Regions from separate parts of the Saccharopolyspora sp. MMCC62 genome, predicted to be linked through region 3. Evidence: riboswitches for the same ligand, from Rfam matches in the RefSeq annotation. Region 3 holds a riboswitch; each other region holds the start of a gene.
What was found. A riboswitch is a leader RNA that binds a small molecule or an ion and turns the genes downstream of it on or off. The one in region 3 is predicted to bind S-adenosylmethionine.

Region 1 (4,272 bases), on a different contig from region 3:
GCAGGATCCGCAGGCCTTCCACCGGGACCGCGACCACTTCCGGTTCCGGCCGGGCCGCGGGCAGCGTCACCTCCACCAGTCCGCCCGCGATGAGCCGGTCGGACTTGCCGACGGGGGCGCCGTCCAGCAGCACCTCACCGGATTCGGCGAGCCCCGCCACCGTGCTCCGGGACAGCCCGAGCAGCTTCGCCAGACCCGCATCGACCCGCATGCCTTCGAGGCCGTCCGGGACCGGGAGCATCCGCAGATCGCTCATGCCCGGTCCTCGCGCTTCTTGCGGGTGTGCACGGAGCCGTCGTAATCCCGGCCGAACAGCGACAGGAGCACCACGAGGATTCCGCCGCACACGATGGACGAGTCGGCGACGTTGAACACCGGCCACACGCTGCCGTCCGGCGCGAACAGCGACACGAAGTCCACCACGTGCCCGCGCAGCGGCCCCGGTTCCCGGAACAGCCGGTCGACCAGGTTCCCGCAGGCCCCGCCCAGCACCAGGCCGAGCCCCACGGCCCAGCCGGTGGAGCGCAGCTTCGGCGCCAGCCACACGATGACGCCGACGACGGCGATCGCCAGCAGCGCCAGCAGCCAGGTCATGCCGGTGGCCAGCGAGAACGCGGCCCCCGGGTTGCGCACCAGCACCAGGTACACGGCACCGCCGAACAGCTCCAGCGGTGGCCGCCCGTCGAGCCGGGCGACGGCGGCGATCTTGGTCAGCACGTCCGCGGCCAGCAGCAGCGCCGCCACCCCGAACAGCAGGACCAGCAGCTTCCGCGGCGCGCGGCCACCGGCGGGTTCGACCGCGGTCGCCCCGGCGACGTCCGAACCCGAGTCCGGCTCGCCTGCGGCGGTACCGCCGTCCCCGCCCGCGGCGGGTCGCGCTTCCGGTTCTGAGGTCGAGCCCGCGCCGTCGGCGGGGTTCGATCCGGGCTGCTCGGAGTCGGACTGCTCGGTGTTCACCCGGCCCATTCTCCCCGACCGCCGATCGGTCGTTCGCAGCGGCTCACGCCAACGCGGCGGGGAACTCGCGCGGATCGTCGGCGGGCACCCAGCGGCCGCCGTCCAGTTCGTAGCTCCACTGCGGCCCGTGGGCGACCAGCTCGCGCAGCGCGGTGACGATCCGGTCCACGTGCTCGACGGTGGTGCCGAGGCCGAGGCTGATCCGGACCGCGCGCTGCGCGTCGGTGCCTGCCAGCAGGTGCCGCACGGCGCGGTGCGCGCAGAACAGCCCGTCCCGCACGCCGATGCCGTGCTCCGCGGACAGCGCCGCGGCCAGCAGGCCCGGGTCCTGGCCGTCCACGGTGAAGCCGACCACGCCGACCCGGTCGTGCTCGGGCCCGAACAGGCTCAGCTCGCGCAGCCCGGGCACGGTGGCGAGCCCGGCGCGGAGCCTGCGCAGCAGCAGGTCCTCGTGCCCCTCGATCGCCTCGGCGTGCTCGGCGATCACCTCGCAGGCCTTGGCGAGCGCGTGCACGCCGACCGTGTTCGGCGACCCGGCCTCGTGCCTTTCGGGACCGGTGTTCCAGTCGATCTCGCCCTCGTCGGGGACCGAGCGGGTGGCGCCGCCCCCGGCCAGGTACGGCTCGGCCCGGTCCAGCCAGTCGTCGCGGCCGATGAGCGCGCCCGCGCCGAACGGGGCGTAGAGCTTGTGGCCGGACAGCACCGCGTGGTCCACGCCGAGGTCGGCGATGCGGATCGGGCGGTGCGGGGCGAGCTGGGCGGCGTCGAGCACGGTGCGGGCGCCGTGCGCACGCGCGACGCGGGCGAGTTCGGCGATCGGCCACAGCTCGCCGGTCACGTTGGAGGCGCCGGTCAGCACCGCGAGCTTCGGCCCGTCGGCGCACTCGGCGAGCGCGGCGTCGAGCAGCCGCACCGCGTCCTGCGGGCTCTCCGGGATGTCGAGGCGGTGCAGCCGCTCCCCCGCCCACGGCAGCAGCGCCGCGTGGTGCTCGGTGTCGAACACGACCACCGAGGTGTCCGCGGGCAGCGCACCGGCCAGCAGGTTCAGCGCGTCCGTGGTGTTCCGGGTGAAGATCACCGAGTCGGTGCGGCGGGCGCCGACGAAGCGGCGCAGCACGTCCCGAGCGCCCTCGTAGACCCGGGTGCACACCTGGGAGGCGAACCCGGCGCCGCGGTGCACGCTGGCGTACCAGGGCAGCAGCTCGTTCACGGCGTCGCGCACCGCGTTCAGGCAGGGCGCGCTGGCCCCGTGGTCCAGGTTGGCGTACTCGGCGGAACCGCCGGTGACCAGCGGGACCTGCAGCTGCGCGCCGACGACCGCGGGCACCACGGGAACGGAGTCCACGACGGACCAGATCGGGGTTTCGGCGATCTCACCGGCGGCGGAGCGAACGGCTGACGACACGATGCCTCCTGGGGCCTCACCGGGCCCGGAGCATTCGGGGCCCGCGCTTGCCGACCGCCCTGCGCGATCGGCCAGGTCCTCACCCGGGGCACCCCACCGCGGTAGGAGGGTTGCCGGCCAGCAAACCGGGGTTTCCCGCTGGCACTCATGACCTTCGACGACGAACCTTAAGGACCACCCCCCGCCGCGCGCAACCGTCCGGTGCGAAGTGGGAGGTGTGCCACGCCCGTCCGGGCGGGTCCGCGAAGGATCTCGCGGACCCGCCCGGGGGCGGCCGATCAGACGCGTTCGACGGCGACCGAGACGTCCACGCCGTCCCCGACGCTGCCCGCGGAACCACCCGCGGCCGCGCCCTCGGACACGACATCGGCGAGGGTTTCGGCAGCGATGAACTCGCGGTGCGCGTCCACCGCGGCCAGCACCTCCGCGGGCGCGGAGACCTCGACGCGGATGCGGTCGGAGATCTCGAACCCGGCGTCCCGGCGCGCCTGCTGCACGACGCGCACCAGGTCGCGGGCCACGCCTTCGGCGGCCAGCTCCGAGGTGACGTCGCAGTCCAGCACCACCAGCCCGGCCCCGCCCGGCAGCGCGGCCGCGGCACCGGAGTCGGTGGACACCAGCCGCTCGGTGAACTCGCCCTCCTGGAGTTCGGTGCCGTCCGCGACGACGGCCCCCGCCGCGTTCCGGGTCCAGTCGCCGGACTTCACGGCCTTGATCACCCGCTGCACGTCCTTGCCGAGCCGGGGTCCTGCGGCGCGGGCGTTCACGGCGATCTCGAACCGGCCGTGCGCGGCGACGTCGGTGGTCAGCTCGACCTCCTTGACGTTCACCTCGTCCCGGATCAGGTCCACGAACGGCTCCAGCGAGCCGGCTTCCGGCATGGCCACGACCAGCTTCGCCAGCGGCAGCCGGACGCGCCGCGAGTTCGACTTCCGCAGGGCCAGCACCGAGGAGCACACCTGCCGCACCCGGTCCATCGCCGAGACCAGCGCCGCGTCCGCGGGCAGCTCGTCGACCAGCGGCCAGTCGGCCAGGTGCACCGAACGGCCACCGGTGAGCCCGCGCCACACCGCCTCCGCGGTCAGCGGCAGCAGCGGCGCCACCACCCGGGAGGTCACCTCCAGCACGGTGTGCAGCGTGTCGATGGCATCGGCGTCCCCGGCCCAGAACCGGTCCCGGGAGCGGCGCACGTACCAGTTCGTCAGGACCTCCAGGAAGTCCCGGACGCTGGCGCACGCCCCCGCCGGGTCGAACACGTCCATCGCGGCCTGCACGTCGCCGACGAGCTCGTGGGTCTTGGCGAGCACGTAGCGGTCCAGCACGTGCTCGCTGTCCACCCGGAACCGGCCCTCGACGCCTTCGGCGTTGGCGTACAGCGCCAGGAAGTACCAGGAGTTCCACAGCGGCAGCACGGCCTGGCGCACCGCATCCCGGATGCCGCGCTCGGTGACCACGAGGTCGCCGCCGCGCAGGATCGGGCTGGCCATCAGGAACCAGCGCATCGCGTCCGAACCGTCGCGGTCGAAGACCTCGTTGACGTCCGGGTAGTTGTTCTTCGACTTCGACATCTTCATGCCGTCGTCGCCGAGCACGATGCCGTGCGCGACCACGTTGGAGAACGCGGGCCGGTCGAACAGCGCGGTCGCCAGCACGTGCAGCAGGTAGAACCAGCCGCGGGACTGGCCGTTGTACTCGACGATGAAGTCGCCCGGGTAGTGGTGCTCGAACCAGTCGGCGTTCTCGAACGGGTAGTGGACCTGCGCGAACGGCATCGCCCCGGACTCGAACCAGCAGTCCAGCACCTCCGGCACCCGCCGCATGGTGGACTTGCCGGTCGGGTCGTCCGGGTTCGGCCGGGTCAGCTCGTCGATGTTCGGCCGGTGCAGGTCGGCGGGCCGCACCCCGAAGTC
Region 2 (4,272 bases), on a different contig from region 3:
TGCAGCGCGCCGCCTCGCGCACCCTGGACAAGGCCGCCGGCAAGGGCGTCATCCACGCCAACCAGGCCGCGAACAAGAAGTCGGCGCTGGCGCAGGCCGTCAACAAGCTCTGAGCCCGAGCGCGGCCGGGCCTCCGTCCGGCACGCGCACCGGCCCGAAGCGGGGCCCGTCCTTCCGGGGACGGGCCCCGCTTCGCGTTCTAGGGGGGCAGGCCGCGGGCTCAGTAGTTCCCGCGCGCGGGGTTGAGGGCTCGCGTGCCGTTCGTGCGGCACCGGGCACCGGGCACCGGGCACCGGGCACCGGGCACCGGGCACCGGGCACCGGCGATGATCGTCGCCGGACGGTGCGGGCGGGGCTCGCCGGGTGACGACGACCGCGGGTCAGTTCCGGGAGGAGTGCAGTTCGACCAGCCGCAGCACGGCGCGCTCCAGCGCGTGGTCCGCGTCGGCGGCCATGCCCTTGACGTCCGCGTTCAGCACGGCGACCGCGCGCAACGCCTCAGCGACGGTGGCGCTGCTCCAGCCCCTGGCCTGCGCCTGCGCCTTCTTCACCTTCCACGCGGGCATGCCGAGGTCTCCGGCGAGCCGGAACGGGTCGCCTCGGCCGTAGGCGGCGACGCGGCCGATGGTGCGCACCGAATCGGCCAGGGCGTCCGCGATCAGCACGTGCGCGACGCCCAGCTGCAGCGCCCAGCGCAGCGCTTCCAGCGCTCCGGCCAGGTCACCGGTGACGGCTTTCTCGGCCACCGCGAAGCCGGTCACCTCGGCACGGCCGCGGTGGTACCGGCGCACCTCCGACTCGTCGACCTTCCCGCCGGTGTCGGCGACCAGCTGGGAGGCCGCCGAGGACAGCTCGCGCAGGTCGAAGCCGACCGTCTCGATCAGCGCGCCGACTCCGGCGGCGTCGATGCGGCCACCCGCGCGACGCACCTCGTCCTTGACGAAGGCCTCCCGCTGCGGCCCCTTCGTGATCTTGTTGCACTCGGTGACGCGGGCGTTGAGCTTGCGCAACGCGCTCGGCAGCTCCTTGGCGTTCTTCCCGCGGCCGCCTCCGCTGTGCACGATCACCAGCACCACGCCGTCCGCGGGCTGCCGCGCATGCGACAGGATCGCCTCGGCGATCTCCTTGCCCGCGTCCTGAGCGGCTTCCAGCGCCACCACGCGGCCTTCGGCGAACAACGAAGGGCTCAGCAGTTCGTCCAGCTCCGGCGGGGTGAGTTCACTCACTTTGATCCTGCGCAGCTCGGTTTCCGGATCGGCCGCGCGGGCCGCTCCGACCGCCTCCCACAGCGCGCGCTCCACCAGCAGTTCCTCGTCCCCGAGGATCAGGTGCAGCGGATCGCAGACCACCGACGGCGAACTCATAGGGGCATCGTCGCACGACCCTGCGACACCACCGCCGGTCCGTGCGCCGGTACCCGTGCTGGCCAGGATGCGGCGGCCTCCCGTAACGTTGCAGCCACAACCGAATAGCTCATCCAGAGGGGCAGAGGGAACGGCCCGATGAAGCCCCGGCAACCATCTCGACCTTTCGCGGCATTCGCGAGGTAGTCGAAGAAATTGGTGCCAACTCCGACCCGCCCGCGGGACAGATGAGGAAAGGACCTCGCGATGACCGCTGCCGCCCATGCCCCGAACTCCACCGGCAAGACCTACGACCTCGGTCCGGCCGTCGAGCTGGTGTCGAAGGAAGAGGGGCACCGCCAGCCGCTGGCGCCCGAGTTCGTGTCCCTGGAGGACTTCTCGCCGCTGGAGGTCGCCTACGACTTCGGGCGCATCCGCCGCGAGGACATCGAGGCAGGCCCCCGCTCCATCTGGCGCTACAAGAAGCTGCTGCCGGTGCCGACGAACGTCGAGGAGCACCCGAACACCGAGCCCGGCTGTACCAGGCTGGTGCGCGCGGACAACCTCGCGAAGGCGCTCGGCGTCAAGCGGATCTGGATCAAGGACGACACCGGCAACCCGACGCACTCCTTCAAGGACCGCGTGGTCGCGGTCGCGCTGGCCGCCGCCCGCGAGTTCGGGTTCAAGGTGCTGGCCTGCCCGTCCACCGGCAACCTCGCCAACGCCGTCGCCGCCGCCGCGGCCCGCGCCGGCTGGGACTCGGTGGTCCTCGTCCCGTCCAACCTGGAGCGGGCGAAGATCCTGATGAGCGCGGTCTACGACGGCTCGCTGCTCGCGGTGGACGGCAACTACGACGACGTGAACCGGCTGGCGACCGAGCTCGCCGCCGAGCACGAGGACTGGGCGTTCGTCAACGTCAACGTGCGGCCGTACTACTCGGAGGGCTCCAAGACCCTCGGGTTCGAGGTCGCTGAGCAGCTCGGCTGGCGGCTGCCGGAGCAGATCGTGGTGCCCATCGCCTCCGGTTCGCAGCTGACCAAGGTGGACAAGGGCTTCCGCGAGCTCGGCCAGACCGGTCTGGTCGAGCAGAGCCCGTACCGGATCTTCGGCGCGCAGGCCAACGGTTGCTCGCCGGTGGCCAGCGCGTTCAAGCAGAACCACGACGTGGTGCAGCCGGTCCGCCCGGACACCATCGCGCGTTCGCTGGCGATCGGTGCTCCCGCCGACGGCCCGTACGTGCTGGACGTGGTCCGGCGCACCGGCGGGGCCATCGAGGACGTCACCGACGAAGAGGTCGTCGCCGGTATCCGGCTGCTGGCCCGCACCGAGGGGATCTTCGCCGAGACCGCCGGTGGCGTCACCGTCGCGACCGCGAAGAAGCTCATCGAGGCCGGTCAGATCGACCCGGACCAGGAGACGGTGCTGCTCATCACCGGCGACGGCCTCAAGACGCTGGACGCCGTGCAGGACCAGGTCGGGCCGAAGGCGACCGTCGCCCCGAACACCGATGCCGTGAACGAGGCCCTCGGCCTGTGATCGGTGGCCGTGGGCCGCGGAGCACCGCGGCCCACGGTCCCGGACCGGTGCGCCGGTCACTTCTCGTCCGGCCGCAGCGGATCGCCCCGCTCCACCGCGGTGCTCCCGCCACGGCCCGGGACGATCGCGATGTCCCCGGACCGGTCCGTGCGGTGGATCCGCGCACCCAGCCGCTGCAGCTCGCCCAGGATGAGCGGGCTCGGGTGGCCGTAGTCGTTCCCGGCGCCGACGCTGATCACCGCCAGCCGCGGGCGCACCTGTGCGAGCAGCCGCGGCGTCGTGAACCGGGACCCGTGGTGCGGCACCTTGAGCACCTCCGCCCGCAGGTCCGCACCTGACGTGAGCAGCGCGGCCTGCCCGGGCAGCGCGATATCCCCGGTCAGCAGCACCCGTCCCGCCGGGGTGGTCGCCTTGACCACCAGCGACGCGTCGTTGGCGTCCTCCGCGGACGTGCTGCGGGCGAGCGTTCCCCGCGGCCCGAGCACGTCGAGCACCAGTTCCGGCCACTGCAACCGCTGTCCCGCGCGCAGCGGGATGACGGGTGCCCGGTGCGCGCGGGCGGCCGCCCGCACTTCCCGGGCCGCCCAGGCCGGTTCGTCCAACGGCCCGACCGCGACCGCACCGACCTGCCGTCCGGACAGCACCGCCGAGATGCCGCCGACGTGGTCGGCGTGCAGGTGGGTCAGCAGCACCAGCGGGACGCTGCGGATCCGCAAGCGGCGCAGGCACTCCGCCATCAGCGCCGGGTCCGGTCCGGTGTCGACCACGACCGCTTCCCGGTCCCGCCCGGTGGCCAGCACCAGCCCGTCGCCCTGCCCCACGTCGCAGGCGACCATCGACCAGCCCGGCGCCGGCCAGGGGAACACCTGCTGGCGGACCGGGATCACCACCACCACGACGACCAGCACCGCGCTGATCAGCACCAGCCGGGCGATGCGGCCGCGCAGCACGATCAGCAGCACCGCTGAGAGCACCGCCAGCGCGATCCCGCCCACCGCACCGGACGGCCAGTCGACGACCGCCCCCGGCACGGCCGCCGAGTGCCGGGCGACCGCGAGCACCCACTCCAGTTCGGGTCCTGCCAGCCACACCAGCGCCTTCGCCGGCAGCGCCCACCACGGGGCCACCACCGTCGCCGCGACCCCGAGCACCGTCGCGGGTGCCACGAGCGGCCCGGCCAGCAGGTTCGCCACCACCGCGACCAGGCTGACCTGTCCGGAGATCGCGGCCACCAGCGGCGCGGTGACCAGGTGCGCCGCCGCGGGCACCGCGAGCGCCTCGGCGAGCCCGACCGGCACTCCCCTGGCGTGCAGCGCCGCCGACCAGCCGGGTGCCAGCAGCACCAGTCCCGCCGTCGCCGCCACCGACAGCGCGAAACCCGCCGTGGTCGCCA
Region 3 (4,272 bases):
GGCGAGAAGATCACCAAGGAGCCGACCGAGAAGGTCGTCCGCGTCGGCACCAAGCAGCCGCCGAACAGCGCCGTCTGGGACAAGTTGGTGCAGTGCGAGGCCGGCGGCAACTGGTCGATCAACAGCGGCAACGGCTACTACGGCGGCCTCCAGTTCGACAAGAGCACCTGGGACGCCTACGGCGGCGACCAGTACGCGGCCTACCCGCACCAGGCGAGCCGGGAGCAGCAGATCTCGGTGGCCACCAAGGTGCGCGACGCCCGCGGCGGCAGCTACGGCGCCTGGCCGGGTTGCTCCTCGAAGCTCGGCCTCGGCTGAGCGGCGACCTCCGCGTTCCCCGACCGGTCATCGGCCTCGTGCCGGTGACCGGTCGTTCGCGTTCGCGGCCCTGATCGGCGCGGCCCTGATCAGCGCGGGGGAGGGCGGGCGCGGTGCGGGAAGCGGGCGCGGGTAGCTTTGACCTCGTGGAACAGCACGCGAACCAGGCGCGGTTGCTCGGGCCGGCCGATGTTCGCCGGCTGGCGGGGGAACTCGGGATCCGGCCGACGAAACGGCTCGGCCAGAACTTCGTGCACGACTCGAACACGGTGCGCCGCATCGTCGGGGCGGCCGGTCTCACCGCGGAGGACGTGGTGCTGGAGGTCGGTCCCGGGCTGGGCTCGCTGACCTTGGCGCTGCTGCCGGAGTCCGCCGGAGTGGTGGCGGTGGAGATCGACCCAGTGCTCGCCGAGCGGTTGCCGCGCACCGCCGCCGAATTCGCCCCCGAACTGCGGGACCGGTTGCGGGTGCTGCCCGCCGACGCGCTGCGGGTGCGGGCCGCCGACTTCGCCGAGCCGCAGCCGACCGCGCTGGTCGCGAACCTGCCGTACAACGTGGCGGTGCCGGTGGTGCTGCACCTGCTGGCGGAGCTGCCGTCGCTGCGCACCGGTCTGGTGATGGTGCAGTCCGAGGTCGCCGACCGGCTGGCCGCGAAGCCGGGCGGCCGCACCTACGGGGTGCCGAGCGTGAAGGCCGCGTGGTTCGCCGACGTCCGGCGCGCGGGTCCGGTGCCGCGCAACGTGTTCTGGCCGGTGCCGAACGTGGATTCCGGGCTGGTGTCCTTCTCCCGGGTGGACCCGCCGTCGGCGGCGCCCCGGGCGCAGGTGTTCGCGGCGGTGGACGCGGCGTTCGCGCAGCGGCGCAAGACCTTGCGGGCGGCGCTGTCCGGCTGGGCCGGTTCGGCGGCGCGCGCCGAGGAGGTGCTGCGGGCGGCCGGGGTGGACCCGTCGGCGCGCGGCGAGCAGCTCACGGTGGCCGATTTCGCCCGGGTGGCCGAGGCGGGCGCGGGATCGGCGCGCTGACGTTCCGCTGCGTCGCACCCTCGGGGGTCGCGTTGCTCCGTCCAGGCGGAAAACCGTAGCGCTGCTCACATAAGGTCACTGGAATATTCACGACCAGACATGTCTCCTGCTCAGTAGGGGGATGTGATTTGTCAAACGATTCCACATAGTGACGGCTTTTGGCTTGCGCCTCCCGACGCCGCTGCGTTCTACTATTCGGGAAATCCATCCCGAGCGGCTGAGAGACCTGGCTCCACGACGCCGCAGCAACCACTCCACCGGAGCAGGTGCTAACGCCAGGGTCGATGGAGTTGTGGTGTCTGAAACTCTGCTCGCAGGTGAACGTGCGCCCCGGTCCAGCCGCAGGCGGGCCCGCGGTGGTCGCGCTCGCGTCGGCTCCGGTCCGCACGGGCTCGCGTTGACCCAGCGCCGGGTTATCGATCACGGACGCCGCACCACGACGGCCTGTCGCCTCGCCGGCTGACGGCCCCAGTCGTCACCGCCCCACCAGGCCCTTCTGTTCCTCCCCGCCCGGCCGCGGCATGTCCGCAGGTCGGCGTGAGCTGATGCGGAGCGCGATCGTGATCACAGTCGAGAACCTCACCAAGTCCTTCCGGCCCGACCAGTCCGACCGGTCCGACGTCGTCGCCCTCGACGACGTGTCGCTGGAGGTCCCGGCGGGCGCCGTGCTCGGCGTCGTCGGACCCAGCGGCGCGGGCAAGTCCACCCTCGCCCGGTGCATCGCCCTGCTGGAGAAGCCGGACCGCGGCGCCATCCGCGTCGACGGCACCGACCTCGTCTCCCTCGAAGGCGCCGCGCTGCGCGCCGCCCGCCGCCACATCGGCGTCGTTCCCCAGGGCGACTCGCTGCTGCGGCAGCGCACCGCCGCGGGCAACGTGGCGCTCCCGCTGGAAGCCGCCGGGATGCCCGCGCCGCAGCGCCGCAGCCGCGTCGCCGAACTGCTCGACCTGGTGGGGCTCACCGAGAAGGCGCCGATCTACCCGGACCGGCTCTCCGGCGGGCAGCGGCAGCGCATCGCGGTCGCCCGCGCGCTGGCCGCCAAGCCCTCGGTGCTGCTGGCCGACGAGCCGACCTCGGCGCTGGACCCGGGCACCACCGACTCGGTGCTCACCGTGCTGGACCGGGCCCGCTCCGAACTGGGCGTCACCGTTCTGGTGGTCACCCACGACATGGGCGTGGTGCGGCGCATCGCCGACGACGTGGCGGTGCTCGAAGGCGGCAAGCTCGTCGAGCATGGCAAGGTGCTCGACCTCGTCGCCGAACCCGGCAGCCGGGTCAGCACCAGCCTGCTGCCCGAGACCGACCAGGCACCGGTCGTGCCCGGGGTGCGCCACGACGTGGTCGCCGAAGTGGTCCTCGTCGGCTTCGCCGCTGTCGGCGCGCTGCTGCCCGAGGCCGCGAGCCGGTTCGGGGTGGAGCTGTCCATCCTCGGCGGCGGGCTCACCCGGCTCGGCGACACCCCGGTGGCGAAGTTCCGCATCGGACTCGCCGGTGAGCGGTCCGAGTCGGCCCTGAAGTGGATGGTCGACCGGGACGCGCACGTGCGGCGCACCCCGGTCAGTGTTGATGGAGTCGCGGCGTGAGTGATCCGACCCCTTGGGCGGAAGTAGCGGAGCTGCTCGGCGGTGCCACCGCCGAAACGCTCTACATGGTGCTGGTCTCGACCCTGCTGGCGGTCCTCGGTGGACTGCCGCTGGGCGTGTTCCTGCACCTGAGTTCTCCGGTCGGGCTCAGCCCGCGTCCGACGCTGCACCGGATCCTCGGTGTGGTCGTCGACGTGGTGCGGTCCGTGCCGTTCGTGGTGCTGCTGGTGGTGCTGGCCTCCTTCACCAGGTTGTTGGTGGGCACGTCCATCGGCAGCACCGCGGTGATCGTCCCGCTGGTCGTCGGCGCCGTGCCGTTCTTCGCGCGGTTGACGCAGAACGCGTTGCGGGAAGTGAGCTTCACCGTCGTCGAAGCCGCGATCACCACCGGTTCGAGCCGGTGGCGGATCGTGTGGACCGTGCTGCTCGGCGAGGCCCGCGCCGCGCTGGTCGGGGCCGTCGGCGTCACCGCCGTCGCGCTCATCGGCTACGCGGCGATGGCCGGCGCCATCGGCGGTGGCGGGCTGGGGACCACCGCCATCCAGGACGGCTACCAGGCGTACGACGAGCGCGTGCTGTACGGCTCGGTGGTGGTGCTGGCCGTGCTGGCCTTCGCCATGCAGCTGCTCACCGACATCACCGCCAAAGCAGTGGACCGCCGCCGCAGCGCGACCGGCTAGGCCCGCAGCTCACCAGGAACACTCCGACGGCGGGGACGTGCGATCCCCGCCGGCCGCCGGTGCACGTCACCGGTCGGCCCTCCAGAAAGGACGCGATCGATGCGTTTTCGCTCCCTGGCCGTGGTGCTCACCGCTGCGACGCTGGCACTGGCCGGTTGCGGCGCCTCCGGCACGCCCGCCGCGCAGGACCCCGAGGCCCCGCTGACCATCGGCGTCAGCCCGCAGCCGCACGGCGAGATCCTCCAGTTCGTCAAGGACCACCTCGCCGAGCAGGCCGGCATCGAGATCGAGATCGAGAAGTTCGACGACTACAACCGGCCCAACGAGGCCGTCGCCAACGGCGAGCTGGACGCGAACTACTACCAGCACAAGCCGTACCTGGCGGAGTACCAGGCGCAGCGCGGCGGTGAGTTCGAATGGGTGCAGACGGTGCACCTCGAACCGCTGTCGGTCTACTCCAAGAAGGTGAAGTCCCTCCAGGAGCTGCCGAACGGGGCGCGGATCGCGCTGCCCAACGACCCGTCGAACCAGACCCGCAGCCTGGAACTGCTGCAGAACAACGGAGTCATCAAGCTGAAGCCGGGCGCAGAGCAGGGCGCCGGGGTGCGCGACGTGGCGGAGAACCCGAAGAACATCCGGTTCCAGGAGCTCTCCAGCGACCAGCTGCCC

Region 1: it holds a riboswitch for S-adenosylmethionine, as region 3 does, so the genes downstream of both, AC29IT_RS26105 (aminotransferase class V-fold PLP-dependent enzyme) here and AC29IT_RS23305 (methionine ABC transporter ATP-binding protein) in region 3, are expected to answer to the same signal.
Region 2: it holds a riboswitch for S-adenosylmethionine, as region 3 does, so the genes downstream of both, thrC (threonine synthase) here and AC29IT_RS23305 (methionine ABC transporter ATP-binding protein) in region 3, are expected to answer to the same signal.

Annotation. Positions count from the first base shown of each region.
Region 1 covers NZ_JBYKCM010000014.1:37,446-41,717, reverse strand. The annotation lists gene AC29IT_RS26115 (RluA family pseudouridine synthase) at 1-241, opposite strand, end outside; gene lspA (signal peptidase II) at 253-966, opposite strand; gene AC29IT_RS26105 (aminotransferase class V-fold PLP-dependent enzyme) at 1,001-2,329, opposite strand; SAM riboswitch class IV at 2,401-2,515, opposite strand; gene ileS (isoleucine--tRNA ligase) at 2,641-4,272, opposite strand, start outside.
Region 2 covers NZ_JBYKCM010000005.1:251,304-255,575, forward strand. The annotation lists gene rpsT (30S ribosomal protein S20) at 1-113, shown strand, start outside; gene holA (DNA polymerase III subunit delta) at 381-1,364, opposite strand; SAM riboswitch class I at 1,471-1,598, shown strand; gene thrC (threonine synthase) at 1,611-2,879, shown strand; gene AC29IT_RS14540 (ComEC/Rec2 family competence protein) at 2,936-4,272, opposite strand, start outside.
Region 3 covers NZ_JBYKCM010000010.1:254,051-258,322, reverse strand. The annotation lists gene AC29IT_RS23315 (resuscitation-promoting factor) at 1-318, shown strand, start outside; gene rsmA (16S rRNA (adenine(1518)-N(6)/adenine(1519)-N(6))-dimethyltransferase RsmA) at 465-1,340, shown strand; SAM riboswitch class I at 1,542-1,631, shown strand; gene AC29IT_RS23305 (methionine ABC transporter ATP-binding protein) at 1,901-2,923, shown strand; gene AC29IT_RS23300 (methionine ABC transporter permease) at 2,920-3,603, shown strand; gene AC29IT_RS23295 (MetQ/NlpA family ABC transporter substrate-binding protein) at 3,703-4,272, shown strand, end outside.